DNA from 3 places in the Rhizobium ruizarguesonis genome. Region 3 is predicted to be linked to each of the others. Evidence: predicted binding sites of a transcription regulator. Region 3 holds the regulator's gene; each other region holds the start of a gene.
The links. Region 3 encodes PhoB, which activates phosphate uptake and scavenging genes when phosphate is short. Its sites were predicted from a motif close to TGTCATNNANCTGTCAT; they were not measured.
Positions count from the first base shown of each region.

Region 1 (7,487 bases), 1.2 Mb from region 3:
GCTGCAGCACGGCGAGCGAGGCCTGCTGCTCCATCTGCAGGTGGTCGATCTCCTGCAGGATCGAGTCGAGCTGCTCGGCCGGCGTCTTGCCGTCGGGGCTGCGGATGGCGATGTTCTGGCGCACCTGGCCCTCGAGGCCGGCGACACGCACCATGAAGAATTCATCGAGGTTGGCGGCCGAGATCGACAGGAAACGGACGCGCTCGAGCAGCGGATGCTCGGTGTTCAGCGTTTCTTCCAGGACACGCCGATTGAACTGCAGCCAGGAGAATTCTCGGTTGATGAAGCGCTCGGGGCTCTTGAGCAGTTCTTCCAGCGGGGGGGTGTTGTCGTTGATTTCCGGAGTGAGTTCCTGATGTTCTACGACTGCGCTATCCATGGTCCGCTTACCCCGTTTTCAATCGCCAAAGGCAATTATATCAGTTTGACGACGGAACTGTGACAGTCAATCGGCCGGTTCCGAATTTCCCAATTCATTCAATACTTCGGCAGCAAGAGACCGGGTAATTTTCGTGCCCCGCGACAGGGCCAGCCGGTCAAGCCTTTCGACGATCGTCTGGGCCGCATTCAGCGACCGCTCCATCCGGTTCACGATATAGAGCACGAGTTTGTCATCTATATAAAGCTGCCGGTCGGCGAAGAGCTTGACGATCACCTGCGACAACAGCGCCTCATCGGGTTCGCCGATTTCGACGACGGTTGCCGCTTTCAGGCGCGAGCGCAGATCGGGCAGCAAAACCGGCCACGACATCGGCCAGAGGCGGCTGGTCATCAACAGGCTGGTGCCGTTTTCGCGCACGCTGTTGATGACGTGGAAGAGCGCGTTGTCGTCGAAGCCGAGGCGGTCGGCATCCTCAAACAGCACCGGGCCGGCGGCGGCGGTAACCGCGGCATCCGAGCCAAGCTCGGGATGGATGTCGACGGCGCCGCTCAATTCCCGCCAGATGCGGGCGATGTGCGATTTTCCCGAGCCGACGGGGCCGGCGAGTACGACGACCGGCGATGGCCATGCCGGCCAGGCATCGACGATCGAAACGGCGGCGGCAAGACGCTCCGAGATCAGGAGGTCGTCGCGCCCGCTTGCGGCATCGTGCGAAAAGACCAGCGGCAGCTGCTCTCCGGCCTTGCGCTTCGGATCAGCGTTCTTCACGTCATTCATTGGGAACAGATTTCGTCTTCCGGGCGCGGCCACTGGGCGACCCGCCAAAATAAAGATCGCTCTGAAGGTAGCGTGAAATCGCGAAACGAACAAGGACGCCGACGGCAGCGGCAGCCGGCACGGCAACCAGAAGCCCGACGAAACCGAAGAGCGCGCCGAAGGCAAAGAGCGCAAACATCAGCCAGACCGGATGCAGGCCGACGCTGGAGCCGACGAGCTTCGGCTGCAGAATGTTGCCTTCCAGGAACTGACCGCTGAAGAAGACGAGGAGCACCAGGCCGATCCAGGGATAATCGGGCCAGAACTGCACAAGCGCCACGCCGATGGCGAGCACGAGGCCAACCATCGAGCCGACATAGGGAATGAAACTGATCATCCCGGCGAAGAGGCCGATCAGCAGGCCGAAATTCAGCCCGACGAGAGAAAGGCCGACGGCATAATAGATACCGAGGATGAGACACAGCGAGCCCTGGCCGCGGATGAAACCGGCGATCGCCTGGTCGATCTCCTTGGCGATCTGGCGGACATCGCCGACATAATCGCGCGGGATCCATTGGTCGACCTTGGCAACCATACGATCCCAATCAAGCAGGATATAGAAGGCGACGACGGGGGTGACCACGAGCAGCGATATGACGTCGACGATCGCCTTGCCGGAATTCCAGATCTGCGCAAAAAGCCCGGTCAGGAAGCCCATGCCCTCCGACAGGATGCCGGAGAGATTGTCCTTGATCGTGCCCATCTGGTTCTCGACCCAGTCCGGTAGCAGCGAATTCTGCGCCTGCGTGATGAACTGCTGTAATTGGCTGATATAACCCGGCAGACGCTGAGCGAAATCGTTGAACTGGCTGATCAGCACCGGAATGAGGATCATCAGCGCCAGCGCGAAGACGATGACGAAGGCAACGAGAATGCCGATGGTCGCCATCATGCGGCTCAGACCCAGGCGCTCCAGCCGGTCGGCCACCGGATCGAGGAAATAGGCGATCGCCATGCCGGCGATGAAGGGCAGCAGGATCGAGCTGAAGACATAGAGAAAGACGATGAAGAACACGAGCACCGCCAGCCAGAAGAAGATCTGACGCTTGAGAATGTTCCCACTGACTTGCTGTGGCATTGCCTTCCCCGCTGATCGTCGCCGTCGCCGAACCCCGCATCCGATCCGAAGCGGCCATTCAGCACATAGGATGCAGGCGCAAAGATGGTCAACCCTGTCGGGCAAAATCCCCGAAAGGCTCAGGGAAGACGCGGGAAATTGGGGGCTTTTGCCATGCAGCGCTTGCATAAAAGCCCCTGTCATGCAATTGCGACCGGCAGATGACGCGGCACGTTTGCCGCCTGAAATAGCCATCGGAGACCAGCATGAGCCAGTCTGGGAAAAACGGCCTGACATATAGCGATGCGGGCGTCGATATCGATGCCGGAAACCTCCTCGTCGAGAAGATCAAGCCGGCGGTGCGCTCGACGCGCCGTCCCGGCGCCGACGGCGAGATCGGCGGCTTCGGCGGGCTGTTCGACCTCAAGGCGGCGGGTTTTACCGATCCGGTTCTCGTCGCTGCCAATGACGGTGTCGGCACCAAGCTGAAGATTGCGATCGATGCCGACTATCACGACACCGTCGGCATCGACCTCGTCGCCATGTGCGTCAACGATCTCGTGGTACAGGGCGCCGAGCCGCTGTTCTTCCTCGATTATTTCGCGACCGGCAAGCTCGACCCCGACCAAGGCGCGGCCATCGTCGGCGGCATTGCCGCCGGCTGCCGCGAGGCGGGCTGCGCGCTAATCGGCGGCGAGACGGCCGAGATGCCCGGCATGTATTCCTCCGGCGACTACGATCTCGCGGGTTTTGCCGTCGGTGCTGCCGAACGCGGCAAGCTCCTGCCAACAGGCGATATTGCCGAAGGTGACGTGATCCTCGGCCTTGCCTCCTCCGGCGTCCATTCCAACGGCTTTTCGCTGGTGCGCAAGATCGTGGAATTGTCCGGCCTCGACTGGAGCGCAGCCGCACCGTTTGCCGAAGGCCGGCGGCTCGGCGAAGCTCTGCTCGAGCCGACCCGTATCTATGTGAAGCCGCTTCTGAAGGCGATCCGCGAAACCGGCGCCATCAAGGCGCTGGCGCACATCACCGGCGGTGGCTTCCCGGAAAATATTCCGCGCGTCCTGCCGAAGCATCTGGCGGCCGAGATCGATCTTGCCGCCGTCAAGGTGCCGCCGGTGTTTTCATGGCTCGCCAAAGCGGGCGGCGTCGACTCCAGGGAAATGCTGCGCACCTTTAACTGCGGTGTGGGCATGATCGCCGTTGTCGCCAGCGAGAATGTCGCGACGGTTTCCGCGGCTCTCGAAGCCGAGGGCGAGACCGTTGTCACGCTCGGTCGCATGATCGCCCGCGACGAGGGCGCCGCCGGCACGGTCTACAAGGGTACGCTTGCCATATGAGCTCGCCGCGCAAACGCGCCGTCGTCTTCATATCAGGCAGCGGCTCCAACATGATGGCGCTGGTTGCGGCGGCGAAGGCAGCCGACTATCCGGCCGAGATCATCGGGGTGATCTCCGACAAGGCGGATGCCGGCGGGCTTGCCAAGGCCGCCGCCGAAGGTATTGCCACCTTTGCCTTTCCTCGCAAGGACTATGCCAGCAAGGACGCGCATGAGGCGGCGATCTTTTCGGCGCTCGATGAGCTTTCGCCCGACATTCTCTGCCTGGCAGGCTACATGCGGCTGCTGACGCCGACCTTCATCCAGCGTTACGAAGGCCGGATGCTCAACATCCACCCTTCCCTGCTGCCGCTGTTTCCGGGCCTGCATACACATCAGCGGGCAATCGACGCCGGCATGCGTATTGCCGGCTGCACCGTGCATTTCGTCACCGAAGGCATGGACGAGGGACCGGTGATCGGCCAGGCGGCCGTGCCGGTTCTTTCCGGCGACACGGCCGATAGCCTTGCCGCGCGTGTGCTCACCATCGAACACCAGATCTATCCGCAAGCCTTGCGGCTCTTTGCCGAAGGCCGTGTGACGATGGAAGGCGGCAGGGCCATGAGCACAGAGGCCTCAACCACCGTACCCAGGGCTCAACTCATTTCGCTGATCGGCGACCGCTCTTAGGCCGCTTGTTTTACGCAATTCCCGGCAAAAGCGCTTCGCGCTTTGCCTGGGAAAACCGCTTCGCACTTTTCCTGGAATTGCTCTAAGCCGCCAAGGCCCGCAGCGGATGCAGCGTGCCGTCGCTATAGACGAAGCGGCCGGCGCGGAACGTGGCGCGGATGCGATTGATATCACCCGGCTCAACCGCGACAAGATCGGCGCGCTGGCCGATGGCGATCTCGCCGCGATCCAGCAATCCGGCCGAACGGGCAGCATTGCCGGTCGCCATGGCAACGGCTGCCGGCAGGCCACCTTCCACCATGTCGGCAAGCTTGAAGATGCCGGGTACGAAGGCGGCCGGATGATAATCGGCGGCGATGACGCTCAGCAGGCCGGCCCTTGCAGCATCGAGCGCGCTGAGATTGCCCGACATCGACTGGCCGCGCAGTGCGTTCGGCGCGCCCATCAGCGTCCAGAGGCCACGACGGCGCGCCTCCTCCGCCGCAGGTGCGGTGACCGGAAACTCGCTGATGGTGACACCGAGATCGTGCATTTCGGCGACTTTTTCGACGCTGTCATCGTCATGCGAGGCAAGCGACAGCTTGTGCTTCAGCGACAGCGCGACGATCTCCTTCAGCTTGGCCTCGATGTCAGGATTGCTGCGCATGGCGATGCGCTTGGCGACGATCTCCGCCGCCATTTCCTCGGAGATGGCGCGGCGCTCGGAGATGCTGAGGATATAGCTTTGCAGGTTGTTGTACTGGCCCTGGCCCGGCGTGTGGTCGGTCAGCGAGACCATGTCGATCTGATCGGCATTCAGCAGGCGCTCGAGCGCGGGAGCTGCCCCGACATTGGTGATTTCGTAGCGGGCGTGGACGCGGTGGTCGATCAGCAGATCGCCGCGCAGGCGGTTAATGCCCTCGATCACCGCTGATGTCGTCTCCAGCGAGCGGACGTGGCCGTAGACGCTTTCGGTCGCGAAGGAGACGGCGGCAAACGCCGTCGTGACACCAGCGGCGGCAAGCTTTTTGTCGAGTTCGTGGATGCCGAAATCGATCGGCATCGTCGCGTTCGGCCGTGGGGCGATTTCGCGCTCGATCATGTCGCCGTGGAGATCGACGAATCCGGGCATCAGCAGCCGCCCGCCGCCATCGATGGCAGCACCGGCGACCGGCTCCGGCCTGATCTCGGCGATAACCCCATCCTCAACACGCACGGAACCTTCCCTCACCACCTCGTTAGGGAGAACGAGGGTGAAATTGCTGAGCCACATGGGCTTTCTCCTGACCGCATCCGATGATTGACAAACCGCAGCGGATAGAACCGCTTCGTGACAGTCGTATGAAATTTCGCGCCTTATCATCTTAAAGCGGAAACTTGCGCTTTGGAAATGATCCGATGCACTCGCCCCGCAGATTCACCGGTCCCTCGATCCCGCGAAATGATCGCGATCAGGCCGTCAGCCTTGCCCTGTTCAACGCGGCCCATTGCAGAAGCACGATCGTTTTGACGTCGAAGATCTCGCCGGTTTCGATCATCGCCGCCGCCTCGTCGAGCGGGATTTCGAGGACCTCGATATCCTCGTGCTCCTCGTCCAGGCCGCCGCCTTCCGCCACGCGGTCGGCGATGTCGACGAGGGCTGCGAAGAAGTGGACCACTTCGGTGACGGCACCCGGTGAGGTGTAGGATTTGAATAGGAAGCGCGCATCGCGCAGGCGATAGCCGGTCTCCTCCATCGCCTCGCGACGGATAGCCGCTTCGGGATGGTCATCGTCGAGAAGGCCGGCCGGCACCTCGATTATCCAGCTGGGATCGCCGTTGAGATGAACGGCGAGGCGGAATTGGCGGACGAGAACGACGAGGTCGCGCCTAGGATCATAAAGCAGGATGCAGGCGGCCGGCGTTCGGTGATAGACCTCCCGTTTCAACCGCTGGGTTGCGCCCTTGCGGTCGATATAGTCGAGCAGGTAGCTGCTCAACCGCGTCCACCCATTCGACAGCGTGTCTTCGCTGACGATCTTCACACGTGATTTCGGCTGCATCATGCTGCGTCCCTGCGAAGCCAGACCTTGTTGTCGTGTACGGCCGCCCCGCCATAGGGCGCGACAGGGTCGGCGCCGGTCAAGACGTTGATGCCCTCGCCGTCGACATGCGCCTTGTTCGGCCAGAGGCCTTCGGCGATCAGCACGCCGGATTTGACTTCGGTGGTGATGCGGGCGTGGAGGCGCAGATCGCCGCGGCTGTTGCCAATGCGGACGAGATCGCCATGGGCGATGCCGTTGGCTTCGGCGTCGGCCGGATTGATCATCACTTCAGGACGACCTTCCTTCTGGCGAGAGGTCTTGGTCTCGGAGAAGCTCGAATTCAGGAAGTTGCGCGCCGGCGAGGTGGCGAGCCGGAAGGGATGCTCGGAATCGGCGACTTCGATGACATCGACCTGATCGGGGAAGGCAGGAAGCGCGGCATGCGGCCCGAGCGCGCCGATAGAAGCCGGGGGCTTGTTCGGCGCCGGCTGATCGATCCAGTCCGGGCGAAAATGGAACTTGCCATCCGGATGTGCAAAGCCATTCAGATAATGCGCCTCCTCGAAAGCGGGCTGACGATCGAACCATTTGTGTTCGAGGAAATGGTCGTAATCCGGCAGGCCGCTCGACTCCAGAATGCGGTCGACCATCTCCCGGGCGGTGAAGCCGAAGCCGGGGCGATCGGCGACGCCGAGGCGTTTTGCCAATTCCTCGATGACGAAGAGATTGGTGCGCACGGTTGGCGGCGGCTCGACCAGCTTCGGCCCCAGCAGGATATGGTTCTGGCCGCCGGCCCGATAGATGTCGTCATGTTCGACGAACATCGTTGCCGGGATGACGATATCGGCGATCTCGGCCGTTTCGGTCATGAACTGCTCGTGCACGGCAACGAAGAGGTCGTTGCGGGCAAAGCCGCGCCTGACGAGGCGCTGCTCGGGGGCGATGTTGGCGGGATTGGTGTTCTGGATCAGCATCGCCGTCACCGGGCCGCGATGGCGCAGCGCGACAGCGTCACCGGTCAGCACGCGGCCGATCTGGGATTGATCGAGCATGCGGACATCCGCATCCTTCATCGACCGGCCGGTCAGTTCCGCATTGTTCAAGCGGAAGATGTCGCTGTTCGAATGGAAGGCGCCGCCGCCCTCATATTGCCAGGAGCCGAGGACGGTGGCGATTGAGGCCGCCGCATGCATGGCGACCGCGCCGTTGCGCTGGCGGGTG
Region 1 is NZ_CP071678.1:1,797,672-1,805,158, reverse strand. Features, by position in the region: gene J3P73_RS08960 (RNA degradosome polyphosphate kinase) at 1-379, opposite strand, end outside; gene hdaA (DnaA regulatory inactivator HdaA) at 446-1,159, opposite strand; gene J3P73_RS08950 (AI-2E family transporter) at 1,152-2,276, opposite strand; gene purM (phosphoribosylformylglycinamidine cyclo-ligase) at 2,522-3,595, shown strand; gene purN (phosphoribosylglycinamide formyltransferase) at 3,592-4,263, shown strand; gene J3P73_RS08935 (alpha-D-ribose 1-methylphosphonate 5-triphosphate diphosphatase) at 4,346-5,515, opposite strand; gene J3P73_RS08930 (NUDIX domain-containing protein) at 5,694-6,287, opposite strand; gene J3P73_RS08925 (molybdopterin-containing oxidoreductase family protein) at 6,284-7,487, opposite strand, start outside.
Region 1: J3P73_RS08935 (alpha-D-ribose 1-methylphosphonate 5-triphosphate diphosphatase) is a predicted target of PhoB. The motif match lies at 5,573-5,589, and genes of this name have one in related genera.

Region 2 (7,487 bases), 900 kb from region 3:
GGCCGAGCCGGACTATCCGCTTGCAGCACTGCTTTCGGGCCAAGGCGGCACCTATGGCGCGGTCGCAGCGCCGCTGCTTCTCGATCGGCTCGGGCTTGCGGTCGGCGACGAATTGCTGCTCGGCAACGTCAAGCTCAGCATCACCGGTACGGTGAAAACCGAGCCGGATGCGCTGTCGGAAGGTTTTGGCTTTGCGCCGCGTCTCCTCGTCAGCCGCCAGGCGCTTCAAGCCTCCGGGCTGATCCAGACGGGAAGCCTGGTTGAACACGCTTACAAGATCCGGCTGGAAGACAAGGCCGCGATGTCGGGCATCCAGGCGCGCGCCTCCAAGGAATTCCCCTCCGCCGGCTGGGCGATCCGCACCAGCGACCGTGCCGCGCCGTCGCTCACCGAAAACATCACCCGCTTCTCGCAGTTCCTGACGCTGGTCGGCCTCACCGCACTGATCGTCGGCGGCGTCGGTGTCGCCAATGCGGTGCGCGCCTTCCTCGATTCCAAACGCACCACCATCGCCACTTTCAAATGTCTCGGTGCGCCGGCGCAGGTCGTCGTCCTGATCTATCTCATCCAGATCGCCATCATCGCTCTCGGCGGCATCCTGATCGGCCTCGTCATCGGCGCCCTGTCGCCGATGCTCGCCGCGCAGTTCCTGGCGCAATTCCTGCCGGTCTCCACGACGCCGACCCTCTACCCCGGCGCCCTGCTGCTCGCCACGCTCTTCGGCATCCTGACGACGCTCGCCTTCGCCATCCTGCCGCTCGGCCACGCCCGCGAAGTGCCGGCGACCGCACTGTTCCGCGAGCAGGGCTTCGAGGCCCGCCGCCTGCCCTCCTGGCCCTACATCCTGCTTGCCGCCTTGTTCATGGTCGCCCTTGCCGGGCTTGCCATCCTCACCGCCTATGATCGCTTCATCGCCGTCGTCTTCGTCGGCGCGATCGTCTTCGCCTTCGTCGTCCTGCGTCTGGTCGCCGCGCTGATCGCCTGGCTCGCGCGCCGCAGCCCGCGCGTCAATTCGCCAGCGCTGCGGCTGGCAATCGGCAACATCCACCGCCCCGGCGCACTGACCCCTTCGGTCGTGCTCTCGCTCGGCCTTGGCCTGGCATTGCTGGTGACGCTCACCCTGATCGACGGGAACCTGCGCCAGCAGCTGACCGGCCGGATGAACGAGGGGGCGCCGAACTTCTTCTTCGTCGATATCCAGAGCGCCGAGGTCGATGCCTTCCGCGATCTCGTCCAGGCGCAGGCGCCCCGGGGCAAGCTTGTCGAAGTGCCGATGCTGCGCGGCCGGATCATCGCCTTCAACGGCGAGGACGTCACCAAGATGAACGTGCCGGCGGCCGGCCGCTGGGTGCTGAACGGCGATCGCGGCATCACCTATGCCGAAACCCTGCCGGAGAACGCCGCCCTCACCGAAGGCAAATGGTGGGACAAGGATTACAGCGGCGAGCCACTCGTCTCCTTCTCCTCGGAAGAGGCGCATGAGCTGGGCCTCAAGATCGGCGATACGGTCACCGTCAACGTGCTCGGCCGCAACATCACCGCGAAGATCGCCAATCTGCGCCGCGTCGAGTGGGAATCGCTGTCGATCAATTTCGTCATGGTCTTCTCGCCGAATACCTTCCGCGGCGCCCCGCATGCGTGGCTCGCGACGCTGACCGATCCGTCTTCGACACCGGCCGAAGATGCGGCGATCCTGAAATCCGTCACCAATACCTATCCGACGATCACCAGTGTGCGCGTCAAGGACGCGATCGATATCGTCAACCAGCTGGTCGCGCAGCTTGCGACCGCGATCCGTGCTGCGGCCTCGGTCGCCCTCATCGCCTCGATCCTCGTCCTTGCCGGGGCGCTTGCCGCCGGAAACCGGGCGCGCACCCACGATGCGGTGGTGCTGAAGACGCTCGGCGCCACGCGCGCCATGCTGATCCGCGCCTTCAGCTACGAATATCTGATCCTCGGGCTTGCGACCGCGATCTTCGCGCTGATCGCCGGCGGCGTTGCCGCCTGGTTCATCGTCGCCCGCATCATGCGCCTGCCCTCGACCTTTCTGCCCGACGTGGCGGGACTGACGCTCGTCACAGCACTCGTCCTCACCGTCGGCATCGGCCTCATCGGCACCTGGCGCATCCTTGGGCAGAAGGCGGCCCCCGTTTTGCGCGAACTTTGATCAAGCCGCGGCACTCAAACCCTTCACCTTACGGCGATTTAACCGGCCGAGGCTTTGCAAGCCTCTTGTTTGCAATGGGCGAAAGCCTCATATTGTTCGCAGGCATGCTGGAGCTCCGCAGCGGCGCCCGGGTCGAAAACCCCGACACCGTATTTCCATCGGAGCTTGTAAGAGGAAACTATGGCTGATCTTCGTAACTATCAAAGCCGCGCTCAGACCGGCGAGATGATTGATCAAGGCCTGCGCGCTTATATGCTCAAGGTCTACAACCTGATGGCGCTGGGTCTGGCGATCACCGGTGTGGCCGCATATCTGTCGTTCCAATTCGCCTTCGCCAATGGCGAGCTGACCGCTTTCGGTCAGGCGATCTATGTGAGCCCGCTGAAGTGGGTGGTCATTCTGGCGCCGCTCGCTCTGGTGTTCTTCCTGAGCTTCCGGATCAATACGATGACGGTGGCTGCCGCCCAGACGACCTTTGCGGTCTACGCAGCGCTCGTCGGCCTGTCGCTCTCATCGATCTTCCTGATCTACACGGGTCAGAGCGTCGTTCAGACCTTCTTCGTCACCGCCGCCTCCTTTGGCGCGCTGTCGCTTTACGGCTACACGACGAAGCGTAACCTGTCGGCGATGGGCTCGTTCCTGATGATGGGTCTGTTCGGCCTGATCATCGCTTCGCTGGTCAACATTTTCCTGGCGTCGTCTGCCGTGCAGTTCGCCATCTCGGTGCTCGGCGTTCTGATCTTCGCAGGCCTCACCGCCTACGATACCCAGCGGATCAAGGAATTGTACCTGGAAGCTGATGACGTTGCCGTGGCCGGTCGCAAGGCGATCATGGGCGCTCTGACGCTCTATCTCGACTTCATCAACCTCTTCATGTTCCTGCTGCAGTTCATGGGCAACCGTAAATAAGCAGGGCAGACTGAGATCGAAAAGGCGGCTTCGGCCGCCTTTATTGTTGTGGGTGAATGCCGGAGGGGGTAGGGCATGCTACTGCAAGGATTTGTTTTCATCCCGTGCATTGTCGTTGCAGTACTATTTGCGAAGCGACTGCCTGATAGCCTGCTCTATTCGGTCGTTGTTTGGCTCAGCGCCACCATTGCCGCCTTGGCCGGCGCAATTTTAGGGGTTCTGGCTATCGACTACTGGCACCTGATACCTATCGACCCGATTAGAGGAAGTGACCTGGTGCTCTCTGCTGTGGTGCACGTCGTCATGGCTTTCGTCTTCTCGCCATTGCTGGTCCTGTATGTGAGGCGCCAGGCGCGCAAGCAAGCCGAAAGGTTGAGGATCCAAATTCTAGAGTAGCTGCGGCAGGGCATGTCGTTGATGATCATCTGCACATGGGCTTGCATAGGCTTTTTTTGTTGCGCCGGCTTTGCAGGAATGGTTTTAGAGGAGCCCTGCCCTCCCGCTGGACCAGCCGCCGATGTCCTTCCTCCTGCGCAAAGCCTCGCAAGCCGATATTCCCGCCATCGCCGATATCTACCGCGAATCCGTCCTGAACGGCGTCGCGAGCTATGAGATCGTACCGCCGTCCGAGGCCGAGTTGGCGCAACGTTTTGCGGCCATCGTCAGCCAGCAATATCCCTATATCGCCGCCGTCGATGCGGGCGGCGTCCTGCTCGGCTACGCCTATGTCTCGGCGTTTCGCACGCGTCCCGCCTATCGCTGGCTGGTCGAGGATTCGATCTATCTGGCGCCTGAGGCCCGCGGCCGGGGCATCGGCAAGGCGCTGCTTGCTGAACTGATCGACCGCTGCACCGGACTCGGTTTCCGTCAGATGGCAGCCGTCATCGGCGGCGCCAGCCCCGCCTCGATCGCGCTTCATCGAGCAGCCGGCTTCGAGGAGGTCGGTCTGATGAAGGGCACCGGCTATAAGCATGGCCGCTGGCTGGACACGATGTTCATGCAGCGCGCGCTCGGCGAAGCCATGACGAGCGATCCGGATCCGTCCGTCTATCCCGGCACGCTGTTTGCCGGCTGATGCGGGTTTATTTGTCGACCAGCTTCAGGGCCTTGTCGAACACCTTCAGCACCTGGTTCAGCTCGTGACCGCGCTTCAGGATGGTGCCGTTGGTGTTGATCACGGAATAGGCGCCCTGCTTCGCGGCGAGCTTCGGGTTTTTCTCGATGCGGAAGAGCGGCATTTCGCCGGAACGCTTGAAAACGGAAAAAACCGCCCTGTCCTTCAGGTGATCGATGGCGTAGTCGCGCCATTCACCGTCACCGACCATCCGGCCGTAGATCCAGAGGATCGCATCCAGTTCACGCCGGTGGAAGGTCACCGGAAGCGGGTCCTTGCTTTGCTTGTATTCCCTGAGATCGACGACGACTGAGGAACTATGGTCGACGGAACGGCTTTCGCCGTGTCGCAAATCCGGCTGATCTGTCATCAGTCTCACAAGGCCTCCACATGTGACAGGAGAGTGACAGTTTGCCCGAGCCGCCGCAAATTGCAAGAGTGCCGGCCGTCACATTCAGCCGCACGACAGCGCCGCGCGTCTCTCGCGCAAGGACGCTGTAGCACTTTGAGTCTGCGCATCATGCCTTCCGAAAGTTGGTCCGATTTTCGGAAGGCATGATGCGCTGGGCAGGCTAACGCTTTCTCCGCAGCGCCGCATTTCAGTCAAAACAGCGCCTCATTTGCAGGAGATTTATGAATTCCAGTTTGGCGCCAGCGCGCCAAAGGGCCCGGCGGAGCGTATCGACCTTAACCCCAGCCCCGAATACGCTCGGCCGGGCCGCCCCAGCATTTCATCCGTACCCGGATGAAATTTCAAATATTTTTGCCAGCCATCACCACGGTCGCGCCAAGGATCGCAGCCGGGTCGCCGTCTGCGGTCGCCGATTGCAGCAGAATGGCGCAGCCCTCGAGCTGCGGCCTCTGCAACACGCTGGCCGGCAGCGTCAGACTGGTCGCCTTGCCGTCCCACATGCCGACGGTTTCGACATTGGTGACGCTGTGCAGATAGGAGATCTTCTGGCCGCTGTTCTCGCCCTTTTCGACGTCGATGGTCTTTTCCTTGTCGAAATAGACCATCACGACATTGGCTTTGCCCTGTCCCGCGCCGATCTTGATCTCCAGCTCGTCGCCGCGCATAGCGGCACTGATCGGAACGGTCAGCCCATTGCCTTCGCTGCTATAGGTGTCGATCTGGCTGTTGATGCCATTTAGATCGGCGCCAGCCAGATGACCACGTCCGTTGACGATGGCCTGCGGCGTGTAGACGTTGCTGCGGCCCATTGTCTTGGCATAGCCATACTGCCGCTCGGTATTTTCCTTGGAACTCAGCGTATCGGCCCAACCGAGATAGTTCCAGTAATCGACATGATAGGCGAGCGCGATGACATCGCCCTGGTTCACCAGCTTGCGGAAAGCGGCATCAGCGGGAGGACAGGAAGAGCAGCCCTGCGCCGTGAAGAGTTCGACGACACCTTTCGGCGTGCCGTCTTCGGCCTGCAGCGGGCCTGAGAGAACAACGCCGGCGATCAGCGGAATCAAAAAACGGGGGGACATTCACCTGCACCTCTTTTTCAGCGCCGACGGCATGTTGGAACCGAAGGCTCTGACATATGAACGTACGAATAATCCTTCCGGGTCCAAACGAAAAGTCACGAACGGGTGAGACCTAGCTCGACGGGAACTTGCGCAAACAAATCATCGTGAGCCCCGTTTAAAGACCGTCGCCGCAAAGAAAAACCGCCGGAAACTGCTCTCCGGCGGCCATTGTCAGCTAAGTGTCTTAAAAATCAGGCAGCGAGATCGCGCAGAACCGTCTGCAGGATGCCGCCGTTGTTGAGGTAGACCACCTCGTCGAGCGTATCGACGCGCGACAGCAGCGGAACCTCCTTCACGGTGCCGTCGCCATAGGTGATCTTGGCGATCTTCTTCTCGCGCGGCTTGATCTTTTCCAGACCTTCGATGGTGACGAGTTCATCGCCCTTGAGGCCGAGGCTCTGCCAGGTCGTGCCCTCTTCGAAGACGAAGGGAATGATGCCCATACCGACCAGGTTCGAGCGATGGATGCGCTCGAAGGACTGGGCGACCACTGCCTTGACGCCAAGCAGGTTGGTGCCCTTGGCAGCCCAGTCGCGCGAGGAGCCGTTGCCATATTCGACACCGGCGAAGATGACGAGCGGCACGCCTTCCTGCTTGTACTGCATCGCGGCGTCGTAGATCGAGGTCTCTTCCTTCGACGGGTAATGGATGGTGTAGCCACCTTCCTTGCCGTTCGGGCCGAGCATGTGGTTGCGGATGCGGATATTGGCGAAGGTGCCGCGCATCATCACTTCATGGTTGCCGCGGCGCGTGCCGTACTGGTTGAAATCGGCAACGGCGACGTCGTGGTCGATGAGGTAGGCGCCAGCGGGCGATGCCGCCTTGATCGAACCGGCCGGCGAGATGTGGTCGGTGGTGATCTTGTCGCCGAACAGGCCGAGAACGCGGGCGCCCTTGATGTCGGAGACGCCGCTGCCCTTCTTGCCCATGCCGACGAAGTAGGGCGGGTTCTGCACGTAGGTCGAATTGTCGTCCCAGGCATAGGTCTGACCCGGCGGAACCTGAACGGCCTGCCAGTTGACGTCGCCCTTGAAGACATCGGCGTACTTGGATTCGTAGAGTTCGCGCGTCACGTATTTCAGGATGAATTCCTGGACTTCCTTAGAGGTCGGCCAGATGTCCTTGAGATAAACAGGGTTGCCGCTCTGGTCCTCACCGATCGGCTCCTTGGTCAGATCCGTCTGCACCGTGCCGGCAAGCGCATAAGCGACAACCAGCGGCGGAGATGCGAGATAGTTCGCCTGCACGTCGGGCGAGATGCGGCCTTCGAAGTTACGGTTGCCGGAGAGAACGCCGGAAACGATAAGGCCTTTGTCGTTGATCGTCTTCGAGATCGGCGCCGGCAGCGGGCCGGAATTGCCGATGCAGGTGGTGCAGCCGAAACCGACGAGGTTGAAGCCGAGCTTGTCGAGATCGGCCTGCAGGCCCGACTTGGCGAGATATTCGCCGACGACTTGGCTTCCCGGTGCCAGCGAGGTCTTCACCCACGGCTTCGTCTTCAGGCCCTTGGCAACGGCGTTGCGGGCAAGAAGGCCGGCGGCGATCAGCACTGACGGGTTGGAGGTGTTGGTGCACGACGTGATAGCAGCGATCGCCACGTCACCGTGGCCGAGATCGAAGTCGGTGCCTTCAACCGCATAGCGGTTGTTCAACTGGCCGGGTTTCTTGTAGTCGGCATCCATCGAGCCGGCAAAACCGGTCGCGATATTCTCGAGCGAGATACGGCCTTCCGGACGCTTCGGGCCGGCCATCGACGGCACG
Region 2 is NZ_CP071678.1:4,789,881-4,797,367, forward strand. Features, by position in the region: gene J3P73_RS23400 (ABC transporter permease) at 1-2,167, shown strand, start outside; gene J3P73_RS23405 (Bax inhibitor-1/YccA family protein) at 2,348-3,076, shown strand; gene J3P73_RS23410 (hypothetical protein) at 3,152-3,472, shown strand; gene J3P73_RS23415 (GNAT family N-acetyltransferase) at 3,594-4,151, shown strand; gene J3P73_RS23420 (DUF2794 domain-containing protein) at 4,159-4,560, opposite strand; gene J3P73_RS23425 (DUF1223 domain-containing protein) at 4,944-5,684, opposite strand; gene acnA (aconitate hydratase AcnA) at 5,918-7,487, opposite strand, start outside.
Region 2: J3P73_RS23420 (DUF2794 domain-containing protein) is a predicted target of PhoB. The motif match lies at 4,583-4,599, and genes of this name have one in related genera.

Region 3 (7,487 bases):
GGCCGGCATCGTCATGGGCATCATGCTGATCCCCTACGTGTCTTCGCTGTCGGACGACATCATCACCGCCGTGCCGCGGTCACTGCGTGACGGTTCGCTCGGTCTTGGTGCCACACGTTCTGAAACCATCAAGAAAGTGGTCTTGCCCGCAGCCCTTCCCGGCATCGTCGGCGCATTGCTGATGACGGCCTCGCGCGCCATCGGCGAAACCATGATCGTCGTGCTGGCCGCCGGTGTCGCCGCCCGCATTCAGATCAATCCCTTCGAGCCGATGACGACGGTGACCGTCAAGATCGTCAACCAACTGACCGGTGACCTCGAGTTCACCTCGCCGCAGACGCTGGTTGCCTTTGCCCTTGGCATCACGCTGTTTTGCATCACGCTTTGCCTCAATATCTATGCGCTCTACATCGTGCGCAAATACCGGGAGCAGTACGAATGACGGATATTGTTTCTCCCACAGCCGGCGTCACCGTTTCCAAGGCGCCCGTGCGCCGCGATATCGGCATCAAGCGCCGCTATGCCGCCGAGCGCCGGTTCCAGGCCTATGGCATCGCCGCCATCACCTTCGGTCTCGTCTTTCTCTTCATCCTGCTGTGGACGGTGATCGGCAAAGGCTATACCGCCTTCCAGCAGACGGCGGTCACCCTGCCGATCGAATTTTCCGAGAAGACGATCGATCCAAACAATAAGCGTGCGACCGACCCTTCGGTGCTGATCGCCGCCAACTATCCGGTTCTCCTGCGTGACGCGATCGTCAAGCAGCTGAACATCAATGCCTCGAGCCGTCCCGACGTGCGCGATGCATCCGCCATGCTGTCGAAGAGCGCGCCGATCCAGCTGCGCGATATGGTGATCGCCGATCCGTCGCTCATCGGCAAGACGGTCAACGTCACGGTGCTCGCCGACGCCAATGTCGACAGCGCCAGCAAGGGCCAGATTGACCTCTCGGTCGATGAGAAGAACCGCAAGGTCAACGACAAGCAGGTTGCCTGGATGAACGAGCTGAAGGCGAGCGGCGCTCTCCACAAGCAGTTCAACACCGGCCTCTTCGTCAACGGCAATTCCAGCCGTCCGGAGGCCGCAGGCCTGGGCGTCGCCCTGATCGGCTCGCTCTATCTGATGCTGATCGTCCTCGTGCTTGCTCTGCCGATCGGCGTCGCCGCCTCGATCTATCTCGAGGAGTTTGCGCCGAAGAACAAGCTGACGGATCTGATCGAGGTCAACATCAACAACCTCGCCGCGGTTCCTTCCATCGTCTACGGCCTGCTCGGTCTTTCCGTCTTCATCAACTTCATCGGCCTGCCGCGCTCGGCTTCGCTGGTCGGTGGTCTGGTGCTGACGCTGATGACCCTGCCGACGATCATCATCGCCACGCGTGCGGCTCTGCGCGCCGTGCCGCCGTCGATCCGCGCCGCAGCACTCGGCCTCGGCGCTTCGAAGATGCAGATGGTGTTCCACCATGTTCTGCCGCTTGCCATGCCCGGCATCCTCACCGGCACGATCATCGGCCTGGCGCACGCGCTCGGCGAAACCGCGCCGCTGCTCCTCATCGGCATGGTCGCCTTCGTCGCCAACGCGCCGACGACACCGCTCGATCCCTCGACGGCTCTGCCCGTACAGGTCTATATGTGGGCCAACGAGGCCGAACGTGCCTTCGTTGAGCGTACTTCGGGTGCCATCATCGTCCTGCTCCTGTTCCTGATCGTCATGAACATGGGCGCCATCCTCTTGCGTCGTCGCTTCGAGCGCCGCTGGTAAACGGAGTTAAACATCATGAATATGTTGACGGAAGCTGCAGTTGAAAAGGCGCTGGATCGCAAGATGAGCAACGTCCCTTATAAGATGATCGGAAAGGAAGTCTCGGTTTACTACGGCGAGAAGCGCGCGCTTTTCGATGTGAACCTGAACGTCCGCGAAAACACGGTAACCGCCCTGATCGGCCCGTCCGGCTGCGGGAAGTCGACCTTCCTGCGGTGCCTCAACCGCATGAACGACACGATCGACGGCTGCCGCGTCACCGGCAAGATCACGCTTGATACCGACGATATCTATGATCCCGATATCGACGTCGTCGAGCTTCGCGCCCGGGTCGGCATGGTCTTCCAGAAGCCCAACCCGTTCCCGAAGACGATCTATGAAAACGTCTCCTACGGCCCGCGCATCCATGGCCTTGCCAAGTCGAAGGCCGACCTCGACCAGATCGTCGAGACCAGCCTGCAGCGCGCCGGCCTCTGGAACGAGGTCAAGGACCGCGTGCACGAATCCGGCACTGGCCTGTCGGGCGGCCAGCAGCAGCGCCTCTGCATTGCGCGCGCCGTCGCCGTCAGCCCCGAAGTTATCCTGATGGACGAGCCCTGCTCGGCGCTCGACCCGATCGCCACCGCCAAGGTCGAGGAGCTGATCCACGAGCTGCGCGAGAACTACACGATCGTCATCGTCACCCACTCCATGCAGCAGGCCGCGCGCGTTTCGCAGCGCACCGCCATGTTCCACCTCGGCAATCTCGTCGAGGAGAACGACACCGACAAGATGTTCACCAATCCCGACGATCCGCGCACCCAGGACTACATCATGGGTCGCTTCGGTTGATTTTGGCGACACCAAGCCTTCCCGTTATTCGAGGATAAAGCCCCATGGCATCGACACATATTTTTTCTGCCTATGATGATGACTTGAAGTTCCTGTCCAGGCGGATTTCCGAAATGGGCGGCCTGGCCGAGCAGATGGTCAGCGAAGCCGTGCGCGCTCTTGTCAACGGCGATACCGCGCTGGCGCAGAAGGTCATCTCCGACGACGTGATCCTCGATCACGCCGAACGCGAAATCGGCGACAAGGCGATCGTCACCATCGCCCGCCGTCAGCCAATGGCTTCGGACCTGCGCGAAATCATGGGTTCGATCCGCATCGCCGCCGATCTCGAACGCGTCGGCGACCTCGGCAAGAACACCGCCAAGCGCGTCATCGCCGTCCAAAGCACCGGCGTTCCCCGCAAGCTCGCCCGCGGCCTTGAGCATCTGTCCGAGCTGGCGCTCGTCCAGCTCAAGGAAGTGCTCGATGTCTACACCAATCGTTCAGCCGACAAGGCAAATGCGATCCGCGAACGCGACAACGAGATCGACGCGATGTACACCTCGCTGTTCCGCGAGCTCCTGACCTACATGATGGAAGATCCGCGCAACATCACCAGCTGCACGCATCTTCTCTTCTGCGCCAAGAACATCGAGCGCATCGGCGACCACGCCACCAACATCGCCGAGACGATCTTTTACATGACGACAGGCGCGCAGCCGGAAGGCGACCGTCCGAAGGACGACAGCGCCAACACCGTCGGCGCGGTCACCGAATAACCGCCCACACCCCGCCGCTTGCGTGCGCGCCCATCCGGGCGCGCAAGAGGTCGCAGCCAATTCTGATTTTGCGCAGGATGCATTGCTTAAATCACCCCCGGTTTAAGGATCATGCGCGAGGAGACCGACACGCATGATCCCGAGAGTTGCAGTTGTTGAAGACGAGGAAGCCCTCAGCGTGCTCCTTCGCTACAATCTCGAAGCGGAAGGCTTCGAGGTCGATACCATCCTTCGTGGCGACGAAGCCGAAATGCGGCTTCAGGAGCGCACGCCCGATCTGCTCATCCTCGATTGGATGCTGCCCGGCGTCTCCGGCATCGAGCTTTGCCGGCGCCTGCGCATGCGGCCGGAAACCGAGCGCCTGCCGATCATCATGCTGACGGCGCGCGGCGAGGAGAGCGAGCGTGTCCGCGGGCTGTCGACAGGCGCCGACGATTATGTCGTCAAGCCCTTCTCGACCCCCGAGCTTGTTGCCCGCGTCAAGGCGATGCTGCGCCGCGCCCGTCCCGAAGTGCTGTCGACGGTGCTGAAATGCGGTGACATCGAGCTCGACCGCGAGACCCATCGCGTCCATCGCAAGACCCGCGAAGTCCGCCTCGGCCCCACCGAATTCCGCCTGCTGGAATTCCTGATGTCGTCGCCAGGCCGGGTCTTCTCCCGCTCGCAGCTGTTGGACGGCGTCTGGGGCCACGATATCTATGTCGACGAGCGCACCGTCGACGTCCATGTCGGCCGCCTGCGCAAGGCGCTGAATTTTTCCAACATGCAGGACGTCATCCGCACCGTCCGCGGCGCCGGTTATTCGATGGAAGCCTGAGGGCTTTTTCGTCATGCTCGGGCTTGTCCCGCTGCTGTCGGTTCGCGGCGATGGACTGCCCCTCATCCGGCTGCCGCCACGTTCTCCCCGTAAACGGGGCGAAGGGGATATGCCGCGACCTCTCCGTTCCCCACAACCTTTTGCAGGGCACGTCCCCTCGCCCCGTTTACGGGGAGAGGGTTAGGGTGAGGGACAGCCATCCCCGCAACGAGCGCTCCCATCCACGCGCACAAAAAAACGGGCCACTCGGCCCGTTTCTGCATTCTGACGATGGTCAGCCCGCTCAGCTGGCCCGCGCTGCTGCCCGGCGGCGTTCGTTGACCGGCTGGTAGGCAAGCTTCTGGTGATAGCCGCAATAGGGCGAATTGTCGGGGGATTCGCAGCCGCAGAAATGGAAGTCGTCCTTCAGCGGATCGCCGACCGGCCACTTGCAGGTGCGTTCGGTCAGTTCCGTCAGGCCGAGGCGTCGGGAAATCGGCACGACCACGTTGCCTCTCGGCACGTATTCCATTTCCTCGATCGTTTCGATCTCGATCTCTTCCTTCAGCATGGTCGCGCCCTGCTGGCGGGTAACGGTGCGGGTAGTGACCCGCGAGGCGTAGTTCGGCGCGCGCGGCGCCGAGGTATTGCGCTTCGGCGTTCGTGCCGCGGTGTTGGTGCCGCCGGCCTTGGCACGGCCGGGAAGGCTCAGCCGGTGCACTTTGCCGATGACCGCATTTCTGCTGACCCCGCCAAGCTGCGCAGCGATCTGGCTGGCGCTCAGTCCTTCGGCCCAAAGTTTCTTGAGTTTCTCGACCCGCTCGTCTGTCCAGTTCATGCCCTGTCTCCACCTTCTGCGTTGGTGATGGCAGAATCCCTCACCGTTGTCCCGGGAGCTCCGAAACAAGAAACGCTTGATCAATTTTGGTGACTAGTTCCGCCGCATGCAGTCTAGTAATTGAACTTTAACCTAGTGTGAGGCTGACTCCGTGACAAGAGTCGCATGAATCCGGATGAATCGAATTCGTAGTTTTCCCCAACTTGCTGCCCCTGCGTGGCATTTCTGCAATAATGCCTGTTGAAGACTGAAAATGCCGCTGTACACCCTTGCTGCATAAGCTAAGGGCGCAGTTTTGTTGACATTGCAGCGCGAAAAGGAAATAGTGCCACTCGCCGCCGCAAGGCGGCATTTTTGATTTTTCGGGCCTGGTTTCTTTAGCCGGAGTCATTGCCCGGCAACTTTGATGGAGATCGCGCCATGGCTGAAGCCGCGCCGCTTTATGACACCTATTCTCGTGCCCCGCTGCGGTTCGAGCGAGGCGAGGGCGTGTGGCTGATCACCGAAAGCGGCGAGCGATATCTCGATTTCGGCGCCGGCGTTGCCGTCACCTCCGTCGGCCACAGCAATCCGCATGTTGTGGGCGCACTGAAGGAGCAGGCCGACAAGGTCTGGCACCTGTCGAACATCTATGAGATCCCCGGTCAGGAACGTCTGGCAAAACGGCTGACGGACGCCACCTTCGCCGACAAGGTGTTCTTCACCAATTCGGGCGCCGAGGCGCTCGAATGCGCGATCAAGACGGCGCGCCGCTATCAGTTTTCCAAGGGCCATCCCGAGCGCTTCCATATCATCACCTTCGAAGGCGCCTTCCACGGACGGACGCTGGCGACGATCGCTGCCGGCGGCCAGGAGAAATATCTCGAAGGCTTCGGCCCCAAGGCGCCGGGTTTCGATCAGGTGGCTTTCGGCGATATCGAAGCGGTCCGCGCCGCGATCACCGATGCCACGGCCGGCATCCTCATCGAGCCGGTGCAGGGCGAGGGCGGTGTCCGTCCGGCCACCACCGAATTCATGAAGGCGCTTCGCCAGCTCTGCGACGATAACGACCTGCTGTTGATCCTCGACGAGGTCCAGACCGGCGTCGGCCGCACCGGCAAGCTCTTCGCCCATGAATGGTCGGGCATCACCCCCGACATCATGGCTGTCGCCAAGGGCATCGGCGGCGGTTTCCCGCTCGGCGCCTGCCTTGCCACGTCAGAGGCCGCCTCCGGCATGAAGGCCGGCACGCATGGCTCGACCTATGGCGGTAATCCGCTCGCCATGGCCGTCGGCAGCGCCGTGCTCGACATCATCCTTGCCGATGGCTTCCTCCAGCATGTGCGCGACGTAGCACTGGTCTTTCGCCAGGGCCTCGCCTCGCTGAAGGATCGTTATCCCGATGTGATCGAGGATATCAGAGGCGAGGGGCTGTTGCTCGGCATCAAGGCTGCCGTTCCCTCAGCCGAGCTGCTGCAGGCGATCCGCGCCGCCCATCTGCTCGGCGTACCCGCCGGCGACAACGTCATCCGCCTTCTTCCGCCCCTCGTGGTCACCGCCGAGGAAGCCCGCGAGGGCCTTGCCCGCGTCGAACGCGCCGCCGAGAGCATTCGCGCCTCCAAGGTCAAGAAGACGGCTTGAAGAGATTGCCGCCTTCGGGCGCAGCACAGGTAAGAAGACGATATGAGCCCTAAACATTTCCTCGATCTTTCGGCAGTCACATCAGCCGATCTCAGAACCATCATGAACGATGCGCTTTCCCGCAAGCAGGCTTTCAAGGCAGGCCAGGGCGACAAGCCGCTCGCCGGCAAGATGCTGGCGATGATCTTCGAGAAGCCGTCGACCCGCACCCGCGTCTCCTTCGACGTCGGCATGCGTCAGCTCGGCGGCGAAACGCTGTTCCTGTCCGGCACCGAGATGCAGCTCGGCCGCGCCGAGACGATCGGCGACACCGCCAAGGTGCTGTCGCGTTATGTCGATGCGATCATGATCCGCACCACCGAGCATTCGCGGCTGGTCGAGCTGGCCCAGCATGCGACCGTGCCTGTGATCAATGCGCTGACGGATGACACCCATCCCTGCCAGATCATGGCCGATATCATGACCTTCGAAGAGCACCGCGGCCCGATCAAGGGCAAGACCATCGCCTGGACCGGCGACGGCAACAATGTGCTGCATTCGCTGGTCGAGGGTGCCGCGCGCTTCGGCTATCGCATGAACATGGCCGTACCCCTTGGCTCCGAGCCCAAGGATCACTATCTGAACTGGGCCCGCAATGAGGGCGCCGAAATCATGCTCTGCCATGATGCCGACCGTGCGGTCGCCGGCGTCGATTGCGTGGTGACCGATACCTGGGTCTCCATGAATCAGGAACATCGGGCCCGGGGTCACAATGTCTTCCAGCCTTATCAGGTCAACGCGGCCTTGATGGCGAAAGCCGGCAATGATGCATTGTTCATGCATTGCCTGCCCGCCCATCGCGGTGAGGAAGTGACGGACGAAGTGATCGACGGTCCACAATCCG
Region 3 is NZ_CP071678.1:643,939-651,425, forward strand. Features, by position in the region: gene pstC (phosphate ABC transporter permease subunit PstC) at 1-442, shown strand, start outside; gene pstA (phosphate ABC transporter permease PstA) at 439-1,761, shown strand; gene pstB (phosphate ABC transporter ATP-binding protein PstB) at 1,777-2,592, shown strand; gene phoU (phosphate signaling complex protein PhoU) at 2,637-3,350, shown strand; gene phoB (phosphate regulon transcriptional regulator PhoB) at 3,484-4,167, shown strand; gene J3P73_RS03170 (GcrA family cell cycle regulator) at 4,451-4,984, opposite strand; gene J3P73_RS03175 (aspartate aminotransferase family protein) at 5,405-6,604, shown strand; gene argF (ornithine carbamoyltransferase) at 6,647-7,487, shown strand, end outside.